DNA from 3 places in the Paenibacillus xylanexedens genome. Region 1 is predicted to be linked to each of the others. Evidence: a T-box and tRNA genes for the amino acid it is inferred to sense, from the RefSeq annotation. Region 1 holds a T-box; the other regions hold tRNA genes.
What was found. The T-box of region 1 lies ahead of tyrS (tyrosine--tRNA ligase). A T-box ahead of a tRNA ligase gene usually reads a tRNA of that ligase, here a tRNA-Tyr.
Positions count from the first base shown of each region.

Region 1 (6,760 bases):
CTAATCCTGAATCGATATGCTCGCGGGTTTGTAAAATCCCTGGCTGTTCTCCTTGGTATTATCGTGGGAACTCTCATCGCAGCCATCATGGGAAAAGTGAATTTTGCCTCTGTACAGGAAGCCTCCTGGTTCCATTTACCTCAACCCTTTTACTTTGGATGGCCTACCTTCGAAATCGGCCCCATTATTACAATGATTATTGTAGGTACGGTGGTTATCATCGAATCAACAGGTGTATTTATGGCTTTGAGCAAAATCTGTGATCAACCGATCAACGAAAAAGATCTGGCACGGGGATATCGCGCAGAAGGTCTCGCGTTTGTTCTGGGCGGCATCTTTAATGCTTTTCCATACAATACATTTGCACAGAATGTTGGTTTGGTTCAGCTCTCCAAAGTGAAAACGACCAATGTTGTTGTTGCAGCCGGAGGTATTCTGGTCTTTCTGGGACTCATTCCGAAAGTAGCTGCTTTTGCAACCATTATTCCAAGTGCTGTCCTCGGAGGAGCGACTGTTGTCCTGTTTGGAATGGTTGTCTCATCCGGGATCAAAATGCTGCAAAACGTCGACTTTGGCAAACAATCCAATCTATTGATCGTGGCTTGCTCCGTTTCACTTGGGCTCGGTGTTACTGCTGTACCCGATCTGTTTGCCCAGCTTCCTCAAAGTATTCGGATTATTGTTAGCGATGGTATTATCACAGGAAGCCTGTCAGCGATCCTGCTTAATGTCTTCTTTAACCTCGCTTTGAAAAAAGGGAGCTTGCCAGTACAGCCTGTACAGGCTCAAGAAGCACACACGTAATCCTTGTAATAACAGACGTGTCATCTGGTAGTAAGTAAGCGGAATAGATCCAAGACGGTTTTCTGGGAAGTGGAGTGAAAGGGAATGACCCCACTTGTCAAAGAAACCTCTTGGATTTTTTTGTGCTTACGATTCATGAGGAATGCAAAAGACATGCAAATATGCTAAAGTTTCATCAAGAACATTTTAGATGTTCGTTTAAGTCAACAACCTCTTGAATTGAATTTCCATGCGACTACATAAATGAGCATTGGTTCACAAGGCTACAATATAACCAAGGGATATCCCTGGTGCAGAAAAGGAGTTGTGATCACCATGCAACAAGAAACGTTGAACAAAGGGTGGAACTTGGAGAATAGTTATGCGCAGTTACCGCAACCCTTTTTCACAAGTCAGGGCGCAGTGCCTGTTGAATCACCAAAGTTGATCATTTTCAATAGATTGCTTGCATCCAGCTTGGGACTGGATGTGGAGTCTCTTGACAGTGATGAAGGAGCGCAAATTTTTGCAGGTAATATGATTCCGGAAGGAGCCGAGCCTTTAGCTCAGGCCTATGCAGGACATCAATTCGGCAATTTTAACATGCTTGGAGATGGACGGGCTCTTCTGCTGGGTGAACAGATTACGCCACAGGGCGAGCGAGTGGATATCCAGCTGAAAGGTTCAGGGAGAACACCGTACTCTCGTGGAGGAGATGGACGTGCTGCTGTAGGGCCCATGTTGCGAGAATATATTATTAGCGAAGCGATGTATGCACTGGGTATCCCAACGACACGCAGTCTGGCTGTGGTGTCTACAGGAGAAAACATTATCCGCGAAACAGAGCGGCCTGGTGCCGTATTGACCCGGGTGGCTTCCAGTCATATCCGGGTAGCAACCTTTCAGTACGCAGCAAGATGGGGGTCTATTGAAGATCTTCGGGCGTTGGCTGATTACACGTTGAATCGACATTTCCCTGAGGTTGCCCAAGCCGAAAATCGCTATCTTGTGTTCCTTCAGGAAATGATTAAACGGCAGGCGGCTCTCATAGCCCAATGGCAGCGTGTTGGTTTCATTCATGGCGTGATGAACACGGATAACATGGCGATCAGTGGTGAGACCATCGATTATGGTCCGTGTGCCTTTATGGATGCTTACAATCCTTCGACCGTATTCAGCTCCATTGACAGGCAAGGTCGCTATGCTTATGGTAATCAACCGTATATTGCCGGGTGGAATTTGGCTCGTTTTGCCGAGACGCTTCTGCCGTTGTTGCATGAAGATGAAGAACAGGCCGTGCAACTCGCTCAGGATGCTATCGCACAATTTTCTGAATTGTACCATCATCATTGGCTCCAGGGAATGCGTGCCAAACTGGGCTTGTTGGATGAAGAGGCCGAAGATGAAGCGTTGATCAAGGAGCTTCTTGAACTAATGGAGAAACATAGTGCAGATTACACCAATACGTTCCTGGCATTGACCTTTGATACATTGGAAGGGACAGCTTTGTTTGGCACGACAGAATTTGCTGAATGGCATGAGCGGTGGCGAGCAAGATTGGACAGACAGCAAGAGGAGAAGGAAGTCTCTCGACAGTTGATGAGAACGAACAATCCAGCCGTCATTCCCCGAAATCATCGGGTCGAGGAAGCCCTTGAGCAAGCGGAGAATCACGGAGACCTTAGCGTGATGGAGAAGCTTTTGGCAGTTCTTTCAGATCCGTTTGCACACTCACCTGAACAGGCTGAATATGCCGAACTACCTGCACAATGTAATACTTCGTATCAGACTTTTTGTGGGACCTGATTGAACAGTAGGAATAAATATGAAGAGGCTGCCTTGGGCAGCTTTTTCATTTTTTTATTCTGTCATGAACGTTAGAATTCAACGTTTTTATTAAATTTGGAGATTATCATGCAATAATCAGAGAAGTAGAGTTTTACTTTTGCAGAGGCAGGTGCATTCATGTCCAACATGTTAAGCAAACAACAATTGGCAGACATCCTTTTACAGCTTTTAGAGCGTACATCTTTTCCCAGGGAACAGATGCAGAACTATGTTAACCGCTTGTTTGAGACCTTTAAATGGGATGGGGTGCCTTATGTAGAGACTGGAGAAGATACGTATATCGTACGAATATACGAACGTGGTCACGTCTCATTGGAGAAACAGGTGAAACAGCCGGATGAAGTCATCTATTGGTTGCTGGAAGATATTATTTTCACCGCGACGCATGTAGGGTTGTTGGAAAGACATGGCGTGGATAATAAAGAGACGCATTTGAACTATACAAATGAAGTGATGAAGGACCTGAACAGGGGTGTCCTGGAAGCCTTCCAGCAGATCGGTAATCCTTATTTACATTGGCATCAGACGGGTAAACGTCAGGAGTTAGAGAGCATGCATAAAGAAAAGTGAGGTGTGTAACGTGAGTGAGCAAGATATTAATGACGTATGGTATGACTATGCTGTGTTATTTGTCGAAAAAAAGAATGAATCTGAACAGGGCTGGGCTTCGTTGACTTCGAACGAGCAGGACATTGTTGCTTTATGGTTGTTAGAGGCGGATATCTTTAATGGCGGTTTTATACAGTTTTTCTGTAACTGGGGGGAAGAGGTGTACCGTTACGCGTTGCGGGCATCACATATCATTGGTGCGACTCAAGTCGTGGAGATTATAACGTCAGCATACGGCTGCATTGAGCATCTGAAAGAGGATGAAAGGCTTACTGAACTGTGGGATATTCCTAAATTACTGACAAAGGAACAAGAGCAACAGTTAGATGCGCTGGATCAGAAGTTTTGGAACAATGAGGATCAGATCGCGGAGAAAGCCTATGGTTATTATCACGGAAAATTGAACATGATGATCATATAATCTGGTTTCAACTATGCATCCGTTGTTCTGTTCGAAGATTAATACTTGGTCTTGCAATGACTGAAACGTTCGGCTATACTTGCTATAAATTGAATACATGAATCACGTTGATAGAGCGCAGTAGCGGCTTTGTCCCTGTTACAGAAAGTCAGGGGTTGATGGAACCTGATACATACAAGGGCTGCGAATTACACTCTGGAGTACTTGGGTAATGCCAAGCGGATGGGCAAACGATATATTGCCAAAAGTGGTATGGATAACGTGTTAAGGTCACGTGTTGTCCATGCAATTTGGGTGGTACCACGGTTATGATAATCGTCCCTGTGTCTAATGAAGACAAGGAGGCGATTTTTTTGTGTCCAAAAAAGCCGTTCCAGCGTGTAATTTCGTAATTTAACGTAGATCATGACTGAATCTTGAGGATAGAAAAGGGGTTATACACATGAATATTATTGATGAACTACAGTGGCGTGACGCCATTAACCAGCAGACGGATGCAGAGGGACTGCGTGAGTTGACTGAAACCAAATCAATCTCACTGTACTGCGGCGTTGACCCTACGGGGGATAGCATGCATATCGGACATCTCATTCCATTCATGATGCTGAAACGTTTTCAACTGGCAGGACACCGTCCAGTCATTCTGATTGGTGGAGCTACAGGAACGATTGGTGACCCAAGTGGTCGGCAGGCAGAACGTTCTTTGCAAACGATGGAGCAAGTGCAGGAGAATGTGGATGCACTGACAGCGCAGATGAAGAAATTGTTCGTAACAGACGGTGATAATCAGGTTCGCATGGTGAACAACTACGATTGGACACACAAAATCAATGTCATTGAATTCTTGCGTGACTACGGCAAAAACTTTAACCTCAACACAATGTTGGCTAAGGATGTCGTTGCGAGCAGACTGGAAGGCGGAATCTCATTCACCGAGTTTTCCTACCAGATCCTTCAATCACTCGACTACCTGCACCTGTTCCAGAACGAAGATGTACAGCTTCAAATCGGCGGTTCGGATCAATGGGGGAATATCACGAGTGGTCTTGATCTGATTCGTAAAAAAGAAGGATCAGAAGCGAAGGCGTACGGTCTGACCATTCCGCTCATGCTCAAATCCGACGGAACCAAATTCGGTAAAACAGCTGGCGGCGCAATCTGGCTTGACCCGAACAAAACGACACCATTTGAGTTCTACCAGTTCTGGGCGAATACAGATGACCGTGATGTGATCAAATACTTGAAATACTTTACCTTCCTGAGCAAAGAAGAAATTGAAGCTTTGGCTGAAAAGGTAGAGACAGAGCCGCACAGACGTGAAGCACAGAAAGCACTCGCGGAAGAAATGACAAAATTCGTTCACGGCGAAGAAATGCTAGAACAGGCTAAACGTATTACAGCGGCGCTGTTCAGTGGTGATATCCGTTCCCTGACAGCAGATGAAATCGAGCAGGGTTTCAAGGAAATGCCAACATTCGAAACGGACGGCGAAGCGAAAAATATCGTCGACTGGCTCGTAGATCTGGGGTTGGAGCCATCCAAACGCCAGGCCCGTGAGGATGTCACTAAAGGCGCTATCTCCATGAACGGTGAGAAAATCACGGAGCTTGAATTCACAGTGTCGGCAGAGCATGCCATTGGCGGTAAATTCATCATTATCCGTAAAGGTAAGAAGAACTACAGCCTGGTTAAACTACAATCGTAGTTTCCAAGAATTAGAACGTAACACAGAGACGTATAGAGACTATAATAGACACACAAATAAAGCTACAAATACAGAAACAAAAGACCGCCTTCCATCTCTGTCAGGACAGAGGGGAGGCGGTCTTTCGTATATCAGGCCAGTGAGTGACCTATCTTATTGATTAACGATCGCTGTGATTTCTTCATCCAGATCAAGTCGTACATTCTCACGGTACGCCCGGATGTTGTATTCACTGTGCAGGTAACGAAGAATCGCTTCAATCATATTGGACTCCACCAGATATTGACTACGGCCTTGAATCCAAACTTCAGCGGAATAACCTGTATCTTCTTCCCAACTCAGTTCTACATTCACATCGGTTGGACGTACACCCTTACGTTCTGCCATATGAATACAGATTGCATTCACAATTTCATCCATGCTCAGAACCATAGAGATTAGTACCGTCCGTTTCTGTTACGGTCATCATCACGATCATTGCGACGGTCATAACGACCATCCGCTGCAGGTTTGCGACGATTGGAGATGGCTCTGAAGAGTGCCATAGCCAGCATAACAATCAACATAATTGCTGCAACGTTCACGAGCAATCCAAGGATGTTACCCAGAGCGCCCATGCCACCGAACAATCCGCCAAACATCATACCAGCAAGACCACCAAGCATCATGCCTTTCATGAATCCGCCGCCACCGCCGAAGAATCCGCCACGGTTCGTTGTAGCTGCTCCATTGCTGGAATTGTTATTCGTATTCGATTTGCTTACATTGCTGTCGGATTTCTTAGGTGTATTGCTATAACTTTTCGTACCGGATTTGAATCCGCCACCACGTCTTGCATCTGCAGAATCCGGATTCGTTACTCCCACTGTTGCGAACAATAATGTAAAGGCCATAAATACCATCATTAGATGTTTAACTCCGAATTTTTTCTTCATTGTAAAGATCGTAACCCCCCGATTAATTTGTTTGAATCGCCCAAAAATGGGCCTTACTCATGTAATACGGTCAACTTGCAGGAACGTTTCAAATTTTATTAAATTTCTGAAACGCTTGGACTCGGGTCTTGAATTGCAGCTTGGCCATCAAGCAATTGGGTAACCCAATGACACCATTCCAGGCCTGTTTGTGCGTGCATTAACCCTTTTTGTACCAGGATGTAGCTTCCAAAATCTCGGTTGCCTACACGAAGATTATCCTGAGGTATACGTGACTTCAGATCCTCGAAATAACGTATGCGTTCCATAAACCAGCTTTTACGCTCGTTAAGAATGCGTCTCATGCTTCCGTCTTCCGCTATGCCAACACACAAAATACGCAAATTAAATTCATCGCGTGTAACCGGTGCGGTAACAGGAGTAATCATCCATTCCAAGAGCTTTTCAATGCCTTTTTCC
Region 1 is NZ_CP018620.1:4,935,228-4,941,987, reverse strand. It holds gene BS614_RS21570 (nucleobase:cation symporter-2 family protein) at 1-804, shown strand, start outside; gene BS614_RS21565 (protein adenylyltransferase SelO) at 1,120-2,589, shown strand; gene BS614_RS21560 (Imm63 family immunity protein) at 2,749-3,201, shown strand; gene BS614_RS21555 (DMP19 family protein) at 3,212-3,661, shown strand; T-box leader at 3,760-3,987, shown strand; gene tyrS (tyrosine--tRNA ligase) at 4,104-5,366, shown strand; gene BS614_RS21545 (YxcD family protein) at 5,520-5,798, opposite strand; gene BS614_RS21540 (hypothetical protein) at 5,804-6,301, opposite strand; gene BS614_RS21535 (PadR family transcriptional regulator) at 6,400-6,760, opposite strand, start outside.

Region 2 (6,760 bases), 1.7 Mb from region 1:
CGAATGTACTTCTCAGCCAGTCTGAGAGAATCTTCATCCGATGGTAACTCATACGTATTAAGCCACTCTGGCAGCTTCTCAATAACCTCTTCCACCGGTATTTCAAATGAGTTAACTTCTCTCGTAATGATCATGGTGTATGAATAACCCTTCAAATACAGCAACTGTTGAATATATCCCATATCACCGGCCTTATATGAAGAAGTTACACCCAGTACATCCTTAAGTTCTTCCATTAGTGTGTGTTCCTTCTGTCCCGCCATAGTGCTTATATATACATACTTCCGGGCACAGTTGATCGCCATCTCAATCGTTTCCCAATCCGACATTGCTGGACACATGGATGCAAATGCAAAGTCATATTTCTTCTCCCAGCCTTTATCCTGAATAGAGATTTCCTCATATCGTTCGTTTACGATTTCGATTTTGGATTCCAGAGCTGAAGGTATCGTCTCTTTCATAAGGGAGACAAGTAACTCAGAAGGCTCAACTGCGGTTACACTTGCCCCCTTTTCCGCAAAAGGAATGGTAAATATGCCTGAGGCCGCTCCAATGTCCAAAATGGATAACCCTGCGAATTCCACACCCTGGTTTTCAATCCAGCCCATAATGCGTTCAGAACGCTGCTTTCCTTCTTCAGTGAAAGACTGTGCATGATAATCCCTGGCCCATCGCTCAAAAGCTTCTTCTATATTAATGGGGGCGCTTTTCTTCTTATATTTTGAACTTCTCGGACGATTCTTCCATGCCTCTTCCCATACAGAAAGATCAAATAACAGATCGGTATCCGATACATTTTTTCCATTAGTCACTCTACTTCAACTCCTTCATATTAAAGACTTTACTTATCTACAATATACTGAATATAATCATACGTCAATCTTTATTAACGTCCATCTTCTCTTACTCTAGATTTTCTTACTGCACATAAATCGTTTCATATAAAATAAAAATAGCCCTACACATTGCATAAGCAACATGTAGGGCTATTCAATATACCGGCGAGAGGACTCGAACCTCCACGGTTTCCCACTCGATTTTGAGTCGAGCGCGTCTGCCATTCCGCCACGCCGGCATATGCTGGAGGCGCCACCCAGATTCGAACTGGGGATAAAGCTTTTGCAGAGCTGTGCCTTACCACTTGGCTATGGCGCCATATTTTGGAGCGGACGACGGGAATCGAACCCGCGACCCTCGCCTTGGCAAGGCGATGCTCTACCGCTGAGCCACGTCCGCATAATGGCTGGGGATATAGGATTTGAACCTATGCATGACGGAGTCAAAGTCCGTTGCCTTACCGCTTGGCTAATCCCCAATAAAAAATGAAAAAACAAAGGGGCGATCGAGGGGAATTGAACCCCCGAATGCCGGATCCACAAACCGGTGCGTTAACCACTTCGCCACGACCGCCATAAAAGGTTAATTTCTAAAAAGTTAATTGGCAGGGGCAGCAGGAATTGAACCCACACCAACGGTTTTGGAGACCGTTGTTCTACCTTTAAACTATGCCCCTAAAAACTGGTGGAGGATGATGGATTCGAACCACCGAACCCGTACGGGAGCAGATTTACAGTCTGATGCGTTTGGCCACTTCGCTAATCCTCCAGGATTACATGGTGCCGGCGAGAGGACTTGAACCCCCAACCTACTGATTACAAGTCAGTTGCTCTACCAGTTGAGCTACACCGGCATATTAATTTGTTTTAAAAATGGTGGCTCGGGACGGAATCGAACCGCCGACACGAGGATTTTCAGTCCTCTGCTCTACCGACTGAGCTACCGAGCCATAATAAAGTCTAATCTTAATTCCTTACACTTTATATAGGGCATCAGTGCCATACAGCAGATGTAGTGAACAGTTTGCCTCATGTAAAGATTAAATGGCGGAACCGACGGGATTCGAACCCGCGATCTCCTGCGTGACAGGCAGGCATGTTAGGCCAACTACACCACGGTTCCAGATCACTTTCTCAAAGGAAAGTATAATTGCGGGGGCAGGATTTGAACCTGCGGCCTTCGGGTTATGAGCCCGACGAGCTACCGGGCTGCTCCACCCCGCGTCGTTATAAAGTTTATATGGTGGAGGCTGAGGGGATCGAACCCCCGACCCTCTGCTTGTAAGGCAGATGCTCTCCCAGCTGAGCTAAGCCTCCGAACAACACATTTATGATCATACCATAATCTTGTTGTAAAAATCAACTTCTTTTTTTGAAGTTATTATGACCCGTAGGGGATTCGAACCCCTGTTACCTCCGTGAAAGGGAGGTGTCTTAACCCCTTGACCAACGGGCCAAAATATTATGGCGGAGAGAGAGGGATTCGAACCCTCGAGACGCTTGTGACGCCTACACGATTTCCAATCGTGCTCCTTCGGCCAGCTCGGACACCTCTCCATATGGCTCCCCGAACAGGGCTCGAACCTGTGACAACTCGATTAACAGTCGAGTGCTCTACCAACTGAGCTATCAGGGAATATGCTTCAGAGATCGTTCTCTGAAAACTAGATTCGAAACGAAACATGCGAATTACAACTTGCTAATTGGATAAGCCCTCGACCGATTAGTACTGGTCAGCTCCATGCATTGCTGCACTTCCACCCCCAGCCTATCTACCTCGTCGTCTTCAAGGGGTCTTACATACTGGGAAATCTCATCTTGAGGGGGGCTTCACGCTTAGATGCTTTCAGCGTTTATCCCGTCCGTACATAGCTACCCAGCGGTGCTCCTGGCGGAACAACTGGTACACCAGCGGTACGTCCATCCCGGTCCTCTCGTACTAAGGACAGCTCCTCTCAAATTTCCTACGCCCACGACAGATAGGGACCGAACTGTCTCACGACGTTCTGAACCCAGCTCGCGTACCGCTTTAATGGGCGAACAGCCCAACCCTTGGGACCTACTTCAGCCCCAGGATGCGATGAGCCGACATCGAGGTGCCAAACCTCCCCGTCGATGTGGACTCTTGGGGGAGATAAGCCTGTTATCCCCAGGGTAGCTTTTATCCGTTGAGCGATGGCCCTTCCATGCGGTACCACCGGATCACTAAGCCCGACTTTCGTCCCTGCTCGACTTGTAGGTCTCGCAGTCAAGCTCCCTTATGCCTTTGCACTCTTCGAATGATTTCCAACCATTCTGAGGGAACCTTTGGGCGCCTCCGTTACTCTTTAGGAGGCGACCGCCCCAGTCAAACTGCCCACCTGACACTGTCCCCGCACCGGATTACGGTACCAGGTTAGAACCTAGATACGATCAGGGTGGTATCCCAACGTTGCCTCCACGCAAGCTGGCGCTCACGTTTCAAAGGCTCCCACCTATCCTGTACAGATCGTACCCAAATTCAATATCAAGCTGCAGTAAAGCTCCATGGGGTCTTTCCGTCTTGTCGCGGGTAACCTGCATCTTCACAGGTATTAAAATTTCACCGGATCTCTCGTTGAGACAGCGCCCAAGTCGTTACGCCATTCGTGCGGGTCAGAATTTACCTGACAAGGAATTTCGCTACCTTAGGACCGTTATAGTTACGGCCGCCGTTTACTGGGGCTTCGGTTCACAGCTTCGGATTGCTCCTAACCACTCCCCTTAACCTTCCAGCACCGGGCAGGCGTCAGCCCGTATACTTCGCCTTACGGCTTCGCACAGACCTGTGTTTTTGCTAAACAGTCGCTTGGGCCTTTTCACTGCGGCCCCCTCGTGCTATTCACACTACCGGGGCACCCCTTCTCCCGAAGTTACGGGGTCATTTTGCCGAGTTCCTTAACGAGAGTTCTTCCGCGCGCCTTAGAATACTCTTCTCGCCTACCTGTGTCGGTTTGCGGTACGGGCACCATCACCTGGCTAGAGGCTTTTCTTGGCAGTGTGAGATCATGACCTTCGCTACTACAATTTTCGCTCCCCATCACAGCTTAGCCTTACAATGTGCGGATTTGCCTACACATCAGCCTTACTGCTTAGACGGACATCCATCAGTCCGCGTCACTACCCTACTGCGTCCCCCCATTGCTCATAACGGCTTACGGTGGTACAGGAATTTCGACCTGTTGTCCTTCGACTACGCCTTTCGGCCTCGCCTTAGGTCCCGACTTACCCTGAGCGGACGAGCCTTCCTCAGGAACCCTTAGGCTTTCGGCGGATCAGATTCTCACTGATCTTTTCGTTACTCATACCGGCATTCTCACTTGTATAATGTCCAGCGCTCCTTACGGTACACCTTCAACCCTTATACAACGCTCCCCTACCCCTGATGCAAAGCATCAAGCCATAGCTTCGGTGGTGTGTTTAGCCCCGTTACATTTTCGGCGCAGAGTCACTCGACCAGTGAGCTATTACGCACTCTTTCAATGATGGCTGCTTCTAAGCCAACATCCTGGTTGTCTGTGCAACTCCACATCCTTTCCCACTTAACACACACTTGGGGACCTTAGCTGATGGTCTGGGCTGTTTCCCTTTTGACAATGGATCTTAGCACTCACTGTCTGACTCCCGGAAGTAAGTCTATGGCATTCGGAGTTTGACTGAGCTTGGTAACCCTTGCGGGCCCCGCACCCAATCAGTGCTCTACCTCCACGACTCTGTTTTCCGAGGCTAGCCCTAAAGCTATTTCGGGGAGAACCAGCTATCTCCGAGTTCGATTGGAATTTCTCCGCTACCCCCACCTCATCCCCGCATTTTTCAACATGCGTGGGTTCGGGCCTCCAGTGCGTGTTACCGCACCTTCACCCTGGACAGGGGTAGATCACCCGGTTTCGGGTCTACGTCCACGTACTACATCGCCCTATTCAGACTCGCTTTCGCTGCGGCTCCGGCTCTTCACCTTAACCTTGCACGGGAACGTAACTCGCCGGTTCATTCTACAAAAGGCACGCCATCACCCCTAAAACGGGCTCTGACTTTTTGTAAGCACACGGTTTCAGGTTCTATTTCACTCCCCTTCCGGGGTGCTTTTCACCTTTCCCTCACGGTACTGCTTCACTATCGGTCGCTAGGAAGTATTTAGCCTTGGCAGATGGTCCTGCCGGATTCATACGGGGTTTCACGTGCCCCGCACTACTCGGGATCCGTCTCGGAGGGAACCAACTTTCAACTACAGGGCTTTTACCTTCTTTGGCGGGCCTTTCCAGACCTCTTCGCTTAACCGGTTCCTTTGTAACTCCATGTGAGACGTCCCACAACCCCAAAGAGCAAGCTCTCTGGTTTGGGCTTCTCCGCGTTCGCTCGCCGCTACTGACGGAATCACTATTGTTTTCTCTTCCTCAGGGTACTTAGATGTTTCAGTTCCCCTGGTATGCCTCTGCACAACCTATGTATTCAGTTGTGAGTAACTGGAAATTACCCCAGCTGGGTTTCCCCATTCGGACACCCCCGGATCAAAGCTTGCTTACAGCTCCCCGAGGCAGTTTCGTTGTTCGCCACGTCCTTCATCGGCTCCTAGCGCCTAGGCATCCTCCGTGTGCTCTTAGTAGCTTAACCTCGTGCTCCGGTTTCGACTGCTCGCTTCCCTTGTTTTGCTTGCGCAAAGCCAAAAGTCGCTCCCATTCGATACCATCGTACGTGCAATCTACCGTTTTTATTGAAACTTGTTTAACACAAGTTCAGCTAAAAAGGAATGTTCTAATTCGCGTTTGTTTCGTTTCGATATCTAGTTTTCAAAGAACAAGCTCCATGCAAAAGCAAGCTGTTTGAGAGTTTGAGCTCTCAAAACCGAACAACGAGTGAGTGTTTTGTGCTCTTCATTTCATCCACACCGAAGTGACGGACCGAAATGAATTGCTGTCGCAGGTTCTAAGAACCTGCTTATTTGAATGTTTCCGTTGCAGGAGACGATTCTCCATAGAAAGGAGGTGATCCAGCCGCACCTTCCGATACGGCTACCTTGTTACGACTTCACCCCAATCATCTATCCCACCTTCGGCGGCTGGCTCCTTGCGGTTACCCCACCGACTTCGGGTGTTATAAACTCTCGTGGTGTGACGGGCGGTGTGTACAAGACCCGGGAACGTATTCACCGCGGCATGCTGATCCGCGATTACTAGCAATTCCGACTTCATGCAGGCGAGTTGCAGCCTGCAATCCGAACTGAGACCGGCTTTGTTGGGATTGGCTCCATCTCGCGATTTCGCAGCCCGTTGTACCGGCCATTGTAGTACGTGTGTAGCCCAGGTCATAAGGGGCATGATGATTTGACGTCATCCCCACCTTCCTCCGGTTTGTCACCGGCAGTCTATCTAGAGTGCCCATCCGAAATGCTGGCAACTAAATATAAGGGTTGCGCTCGTTGCGGGACTTAACCCAACATCTCACGACACGAGCTGACGACAACCATGCACCACCTGTCTCCTCTGTCCCGAAGGAAAGATACATCTCTGCATCGATCAGAGGGATGTCAAGACCTGGTAAGGTTCTTCGCGTTGCTTCGAATTAAACCACATACTCCACTGCTTGTGCGGGTCCCCGTCAATTCCTTTGAGTTTCAGTCTTGCGACCGTACTCCCCAGGCGGAGTGCTTAATGTGTTAACTTCGGCACCAAGGGTATCGAAACCCCTAACACCTAGCACTCATCGTTTACGGCGTGGACTACCAGGGTATCTAATCCTGTTTGCTCCCCACGCTTTCGCGCCTCAGCGTCAGTTACAGCCCAGAGAGTCGCCTTCGCCACTGGTGTTCCTCCACATATCTACGCATTTCACCGCTACACGTGGAATTCCACTCTCCTCTTCTGCACTCAAGTCACCCAGTTTCCAGTGCGATCCGGGGTTGAGCCCCG
Region 2 is NZ_CP018620.1:6,629,982-6,636,741, forward strand. It holds gene BS614_RS28900 (class I SAM-dependent methyltransferase) at 1-812, opposite strand, end outside; tRNA gene BS614_RS28905 (tRNA-Leu) at 997-1,075, opposite strand; tRNA gene BS614_RS28910 (tRNA-Cys) at 1,082-1,155, opposite strand; tRNA gene BS614_RS28915 (tRNA-Gly) at 1,162-1,236, opposite strand; tRNA gene BS614_RS28920 (tRNA-Gln) at 1,241-1,315, opposite strand; tRNA gene BS614_RS28925 (tRNA-His) at 1,338-1,410, opposite strand; tRNA gene BS614_RS28930 (tRNA-Trp) at 1,440-1,513, opposite strand; tRNA gene BS614_RS28935 (tRNA-Tyr) at 1,520-1,605, opposite strand; tRNA gene BS614_RS28940 (tRNA-Thr) at 1,615-1,690, opposite strand; tRNA gene BS614_RS28945 (tRNA-Phe) at 1,711-1,786, opposite strand; tRNA gene BS614_RS28950 (tRNA-Asp) at 1,882-1,959, opposite strand; tRNA gene BS614_RS28955 (tRNA-Met) at 1,987-2,060, opposite strand; tRNA gene BS614_RS28960 (tRNA-Val) at 2,078-2,153, opposite strand; tRNA gene BS614_RS28965 (tRNA-Glu) at 2,221-2,292, opposite strand; tRNA gene BS614_RS28970 (tRNA-Ser) at 2,302-2,393, opposite strand; tRNA gene BS614_RS28975 (tRNA-Asn) at 2,397-2,472, opposite strand; rRNA gene BS614_RS28980 (23S ribosomal RNA) at 2,540-5,465, opposite strand; rRNA gene BS614_RS28985 (16S ribosomal RNA) at 5,830-6,760, opposite strand, start outside.
Region 2: it has a tRNA-Tyr gene. The T-box ahead of tyrS (tyrosine--tRNA ligase) is inferred to sense a tRNA for this amino acid. The anticodon was not compared.

Region 3 (6,760 bases), 3.2 Mb from region 1:
TTCGCATACTCATAAGGGTTATGAATCGCAGGGTCCTGCTCTCCTTCTAGCATCGCCCAGCCATCGTACCCTCGTGTGATCAGTTCTTGCAGAATTGGTGCAAAATCAATGCATCCATCTCCTGGTACAGTGAACACGCCTCTACGAATACATCCGACAAAATCAGACTGCTCCGCGCGTGCTTCATCCAGCACATGAGGGCGAATGTCTTTCAGATGGATATAGGCGATCCGATCATAATGTTTGCGCAACAGTTCAAGCGGATTGGCTCCGCCATAATAGGCATGACCAGTATCATAGAGCAGATACACGAGAGAAGGGTCTGTCAGCTCCATCAGTCGATCAATCTCATCCGGTTGTTCTACCACTGTGCCTCCATGATGATGGTACGTAAGCTTCAACCCATGTTCACGGGCAATGGCTCCTGCTTCATTCAATCCTTCAGCGAGGATATGCCATTCAGATTCGCTGAGTCTAAGCACTTCTTTTTCATTCGGTGTCCGTCTTGGATCAAAATGAAGTGACCCGCCTACCTCCGCCGTACTGATCACCTTACTGCCCATGGATTGCAGAAATTCCGCATGTCTGCGATAACTGTCCAGCTCCGACTGACGATACGCCGGATCGGAGAAAAGTACCGATTTCCACTGGGAGACCAGATTGATATTCCTTTTACTCAATTCCTCACGCAATATAGCAGGATCAGTTGGATATTTACGTCCCATCTCTGTACCTGTCAGCCCAAGACGCTGAATATCATCCAGAATCTGTGCACACGTTGTCGCATCACCATGCTCCTTCACATCTTCACCGACCCAATTGATCGGATGAATCCCAAGCTGGAATGGCAGCTTGCTCATTGCCCCACGTCTCCTTTGTCGTTCAACATTGTGGTTCACTATATTAAACCGGATTAAATAAGTCTTGCTTTAGCACGGTTGGCTTGCATGGTGTGATGAGCATGAACTACCTTTTCTTCGGCAGATACCTCAGGCACACCTACATTCCACCACGACTCGTATCCACCTGCGTTGGTTCCAGGCACGACCGGAATCTCAATCAACGTACTCACTGTTTCGTTCTTCGCATCTCGGAGTGCCTGTTCCAGCTGTTCTGCTGTCTCCGCTCTATAGGATTTGGCTCCCATGCTTCGGGCGTGTGCAGCAAAGTCCATCGGCATGTAATCCCCGGTCAGTCGTCCACTCTCGGATTCCCGATAACGGAACTCATTGCCGAACCCGTCACTACCATGTTCCCGCTGTAAATTATGAATACATTGGAATCCATTGTTGTTGAATAATAGAACGGTCATCTTCTTCTGTTCCTGCAAACTAGTCACAAACTCCGAATGCAGCATCAGATAACTGCCATCCCCTACCATGGCGTACACTTCACGATCCGGCTCGGCAAGTGCTGCTCCGAACGCTCCACTTACCTCGTACCCCATACAGGAGAATCCATACTCCATGTGGTATGTCTTTGGTTCAGACGGACGCCACAGACGATGTAGATCACCCGGCAGACTGCCTGCCGCACACACTATGACGGAGGATGGATCAATGGTCCGGTTAACGATGCCAACTGCTGTAGTCTGTGCCAGCCCTGCTTCATGTTGAGCTGCATACAGCCGATCCACTTCTGCATTCCACTCAGCGCGGAGATCAGCGATTTCGGATGCACCATATGCACTTCGGTATTGTCTTTGCTGCAATTCCTTCTGCAAAGCCTGCAATCCTTCGCGTGCATCTGCCAGAATGGCTTCCCCGCCTAGCTTGGCGGCATCCATGCCGTTCAGGTTAATGTTGATGAATGAAGCTTCCGGATGTTGAAAAGCAGAGCGGGACGCCGTCGTAAAATCCGAGAACCGCGTACCGACGCCGATCACCACATCCGCTTCTCTCGCCAGCCTATTGGCTGCCAGAGAGCCGGTAACCCCGATGGCCCCCACATTTAGTGGGTGGTCCCAAGAGACTGCACTCTTGCCCGCCTGCGTCTCGGCGATCGGAATACCAAATGCCTCCGCGAATTCCACGAGCTGGGCGGATGCCTCAGAGTACAACACACCGCCGCCTGCAACGAGTAGCGGCTTTCTGCCACGGGCAATCTGTTCCGTTGCCCGTTCAATGGCTGCCTGTACCGGGGGGCGACGGTCCAGATAATGTACTTTGCGGGCAAAGAACGATTCTGGATAATCGTACGCCTCTGCCTGCACATCCTGCGGCAGTGCGAGCGTTACTGCTCCCGTCTCTGCTGGATCGGTTAGCACACGCATGGCCTGTGTAACAGCAATCATCAGCTGTTCGGGACGAACGATGCGATCCCAGTACTTGCTGACGGCTTTGAATGGATCAGTGGCTGAGATTGTATAGTCACTGCTCACTTCCAACTGCTGAAGTACCGGGTCCGGTTCCCGTGTAGCAAAGTTATCTCCAGGAAGCAATAAAACCGGTATCCGGTTCACCGTTGCAGTAGCTGCGGCTGTAATCATATTCAAAGCACCAGGTCCAATGGATGTTGTACATGCATAGATCTGTCTACGGTTCTTCTGCTTGGCATAAGCCGCTGCCGTATGCACCATACCTTGTTCGTTCTTGCCTTGCATATACGTCAGGCTTCCCGGACTGCGCTCCAACGCTTCTCCAATGCCTGTTACGTTGCCATGTCCAAAAATGCCGATGATTCCCTTCACAAACTTGGTTTCCACACCGTCAACCGAAATATATTGCTGATCCAGATATCGAAGCAGTGCCTGAGCCATCGTTAATCGAATTGTTTTCATGAATTTGATCGCCGTCCTTTCCTTTACGGGTTAAGCGCTTAATCTACGTTAAGTTTAAGCGCCTTACCCCTGAAGGTTAAGCGCTTAATTGATATGGTATTACAGGTTAATGATTTACGCAAGCTATTTTTGTAAGCGTTTTATTAAATGTGGTAAAGAAAAGATATTCTTGTGTTCGAACATGTGTTAGACCTTCTCTATTTGAACACTTCCACAATGACTAAGAAGAGACTTAAAAAAGAGGGAAATATATCGTGAGGATGGGATACATGCTGGTACACGCATGTGAGCCATATATTCCATGATCTTCGTATACTACAATCGCCAATATACCTATGAAAGCAAAAAAAGAAAGAGACGGTGAATACCATCTCTTTCTTTTTCAATATATAAGCGGGTGATGGGAATCGAACCCACGCTATTAGCTTGGAAGGCTAAAGTTCTACCATTGAACTACACCCGCATAACAACAATCGGGATGACACGATTTGAACATGCGACCCCCTGGTCCCAAACCAGGTGCTCTACCAAGCTGAGCTACATCCCGTTATCTATACCGGCGAGAGGACTCGAACCTCCACGGTTTCCCACTCGATTTTGAGTCGAGCGCGTCTGCCATTCCGCCACGCCGGCAAAATATGAAGTTATAATGGCGCGCCCTGAGAGATTCGAACTCCCGGCCTTTTGATTCGTAGTCAAACGCTCTATCCAGCTGAGCTAAGGGCGCAAAATATTGGAGCGGAAGACGGGAATCGAACCCGCGACCCTCGCCTTGGCAAGGCGATGCTCTACCGCTGAGCCACTTCCGCAAATAAAGAATGCGCGTGGAGGGACTTGAACCCCCACGTCAAAGACGCTAGATCCTAAGTCTAGTGCGTCTGCCAATTCCGCCACACGCGCATATAATGGTGAGTCATGAAGGGCTCGAACCTTCGACACCCTGATTAAAAGTCAGGTGCTCTACCAACTGAGCTAATGACTCATAGAAAAACTGGTGGAGGATGATGGATTCGAACCACCGAACCCGTACGGGAGCAGATTTACAGTCTGATGCGTTTGGCCGCTTCGCTAATCCTCCAGGATTACATGGTGCCGGCGAGAGGACTTGAACCCCCAACCTACTGATTACAAGTCAGTTGCTCTACCAGTTGAGCTACACCGGCGTATTACATGGTGTTATAAATGGTGGCTCGGGACGGAATCGAACCGCCGACACGAGGATTTTCAGTCCTCTGCTCTACCGACTGAGCTACCGAGCCTTACTACATTTAAAAAAAATGGCGGAACCGACGGGATTCGAACCCGCGATCTCCTGCGTGACAGGCAGGCATGTTAGGCCAACTACACCACGGTTCCAGATCACTTTCTCAAAGGAAAGTATAATTGCGGGGGCAGGATTTGAACCTGCGGCCTTCGGGTTATGAGCCCGACGAGCTACCGGGCTGCTCCACCCCGCGTCGTTATAAAGTTATATGGTGGAGGCTGAGGGGATCGAACCCCCGACCCTCTGCTTGTAAGGCAGATGCTCTCCCAGCTGAGCTAAGCCTCCATATTATGACCCGTAGGGGATTCGAACCCCTGTTACCTCCGTGAAAGGGAGGTGTCTTAACCCCTTGACCAACGGGCCTTACTGGCTCCCCGAACAGGGCTCGAACCTGTGACAACTCGATTAACAGTCGAGTGCTCTACCAACTGAGCTATCAGGGAATGGTGGAGCCAAGCGGGATCGAACCGCTGACCTCCTGCTTGCAAGGCAGGCGCTCTCCCAGCTGAGCTATGGCCCCATACTCTGGTGTATTTCTTGTTGTGGTCTTGCTATGGGCCCTGGTGGACTCGAACCACCGGCCTCACCCTTATCAGAGGTGCGCTCTAACCAACTGAGCTAAGGGCCCTTATCAATTTTCGAAAAAAAATACCCCAATGGGGTTTCGCTTGGCGGCGTCCTACTCTCCCAGGACCCTGCGGTCCAAGTACCATCGGCGCTAGAGGGCTTAACGGTCGTGTTCGGGATGGGTACGTGTGGAACCCCTCCGCCATCGCCACCAAACGCGTAGCTTACATTCAGAGATCGTTCTCTGAAAACTAGATTCGAAACGAAACATGCGAATTACAACTTGCTATTGGATAAGCCCTCGACCGATTAGTACTGGTCAGCTCCATGCATTGCTGCACTTCCACCCCCAGCCTATCTACCTCGTCGTCTTCAAGGGGTCTTACATACTGGGAAATCTCATCTTGAGGGGGGCTTCACGCTTAGATGCTTTCAGCGTTTATCCCGTCCGTACATAGCTACCCAGCGGTGCTCCTGGCGGAACAACTGGTACACCAGCGGTACGTCCATCCCGGTCCTCTCGTACTAAGGACAGCTCCTCTCAAATTTCCTACGCCCACGACAGATAGGGACCGAACTGTCTCACGACGTTCTGAACCCAGCTCGCGTACCGCTTTAATGGGCGAACAGCCCAACCCTTGGGACCTACTTCAGCCCCAGGATGCGATGAGCCGACATCGAGGTGCCAAACCTCCCCGTCGATGTGGACTCTTGGGGGAGATAAGCCTGTTATCCCCAGGGTAGCTTTTATCCGTTGAGCGATGGCCCTTCCATGCGGTACCACCGGATCACTAAGCCCGACTTTCGTCCCTGCTCGACTTGTAGGTCTCGCAGTCAAGCTCCCTTATGCCTTTGCACTCTTCGAATGATTTCCAACCATTCTGAGGGAACCTTTGGGCGCCTCCGTTACTCTTTAGGAGGCGACCGCCCCAGTCAAACTGCCCACCTGACACTGTCCCCGCACCGGATTACGGTACCAGGTTAGAACCTAGATACGATCAGGGTGGTATCCCAACGTTGCCTCCACGCAAGCTGGCGCTCACACTTCAAAGGCTCCCACCTATCCTGTACAGATCGTACCCAAATTCAATATCAAGCTGCAGTAAAGCTCCATGGGGTCTTTCCGTCTTGTCGCGGGTAACCTGCATCTTCACAGGTATTAAAATTTCACCGGATCTCTCGTTGAGACAGCGCCCAAGTCGTTACGCCATTCGTGCGGGTCAGAATTTACCTGACAAGGAATTTCGCTACCTTAGGACCGTTATAGTTACGGCCGCCGTTTACTGGGGCTTCGGTTCACAGCTTCGGATTGCTCCTAACCACTCCCCTTAACCTTCCAGCACCGGGCAGGCGTCAGCCCGTATACTTCGCCTTACGGCTTCGCACAGACCTGTGTTTTTGCTAAACAGTCGCTTGGGCCTTTTCACTGCGGCCCCCTCGTGCTATTCACACTACCGGGGCACCCCTTCTCCCGAAGTTACGGGGTCATTTTGCCGAGTTCCTTAACGAGAGTTCTTCCGCGCGCCTTAGAATACTCTTCTCGCCTACCTGTGTCGGTTTGCGGTACGGGCACCATCACCTGGCTAGAGGCTTTTCTTGGCAGTGTGAGATCATGACCTTCGCTACTATAATTTTCGCTCCCCATCACAGCTCAGCCTTACAATGTGCGGATTTGCCTACACATCAGCCTTACTGCTTAGACGGACATCCATCAGTCCGCGTCACTACCCTACTGCGTCCCCCCATTGCTCATAACGGCTTACGGTGGTACAGGAATTTCGACCTGTTGTCCTTCGACTACGCCTTTCGGCCTCGCCTTAGGTCCCGACTTACCCTGAGCGGACGAGCCTTCCTCAGGAACCCTTAGGCTTTCGGCGGATCAGATTCTCACTGATCTTTTCGTTACTCATACCGGCATTCTCACTTGTATAATGTCCAGCGCTCCTTACGGTACACCTTCAACCCTTATACAACGCTCCCCTACCCCTGATGCAAAGCATCAAGCCATAGCTTCGGTGGTGTGTTTAGCCCCGTTACATTTTCGGCGCAGAGTCACTCGACCAGTGAGCTATTACGCACTCTTTCAATGGTGGCTGCTTCTAAGCCAACATCCTGGTTGTCTGTGCAACTCCACATCCTTTCCCACTTAA
Region 3 is NZ_CP018620.1:1,093,946-1,100,705, reverse strand. It holds gene iolE (myo-inosose-2 dehydratase) at 1-860, opposite strand, end outside; gene iolD (3D-(3,5/4)-trihydroxycyclohexane-1,2-dione acylhydrolase (decyclizing)) at 914-2,779, opposite strand; tRNA gene BS614_RS04930 (tRNA-Gly) at 3,172-3,242, opposite strand; tRNA gene BS614_RS04925 (tRNA-Pro) at 3,253-3,326, opposite strand; tRNA gene BS614_RS04920 (tRNA-Leu) at 3,334-3,412, opposite strand; tRNA gene BS614_RS04915 (tRNA-Arg) at 3,430-3,506, opposite strand; tRNA gene BS614_RS04910 (tRNA-Gly) at 3,514-3,588, opposite strand; tRNA gene BS614_RS04905 (tRNA-Leu) at 3,599-3,679, opposite strand; tRNA gene BS614_RS04900 (tRNA-Lys) at 3,686-3,761, opposite strand; tRNA gene BS614_RS04895 (tRNA-Tyr) at 3,772-3,857, opposite strand; tRNA gene BS614_RS04890 (tRNA-Thr) at 3,867-3,942, opposite strand; tRNA gene BS614_RS04885 (tRNA-Phe) at 3,963-4,038, opposite strand; tRNA gene BS614_RS04880 (tRNA-Asp) at 4,058-4,135, opposite strand; tRNA gene BS614_RS04875 (tRNA-Met) at 4,163-4,236, opposite strand; tRNA gene BS614_RS04870 (tRNA-Val) at 4,253-4,328, opposite strand; tRNA gene BS614_RS04865 (tRNA-Glu) at 4,335-4,406, opposite strand; tRNA gene BS614_RS04860 (tRNA-Asn) at 4,411-4,486, opposite strand; tRNA gene BS614_RS04855 (tRNA-Ala) at 4,488-4,563, opposite strand; tRNA gene BS614_RS04850 (tRNA-Ile) at 4,598-4,671, opposite strand; rRNA gene rrf (5S ribosomal RNA) at 4,710-4,826, opposite strand; rRNA gene BS614_RS04840 (23S ribosomal RNA) at 4,900-6,760, opposite strand, start outside.
Region 3: it has a tRNA-Tyr gene. The T-box ahead of tyrS (tyrosine--tRNA ligase) is inferred to sense a tRNA for this amino acid. The anticodon was not compared.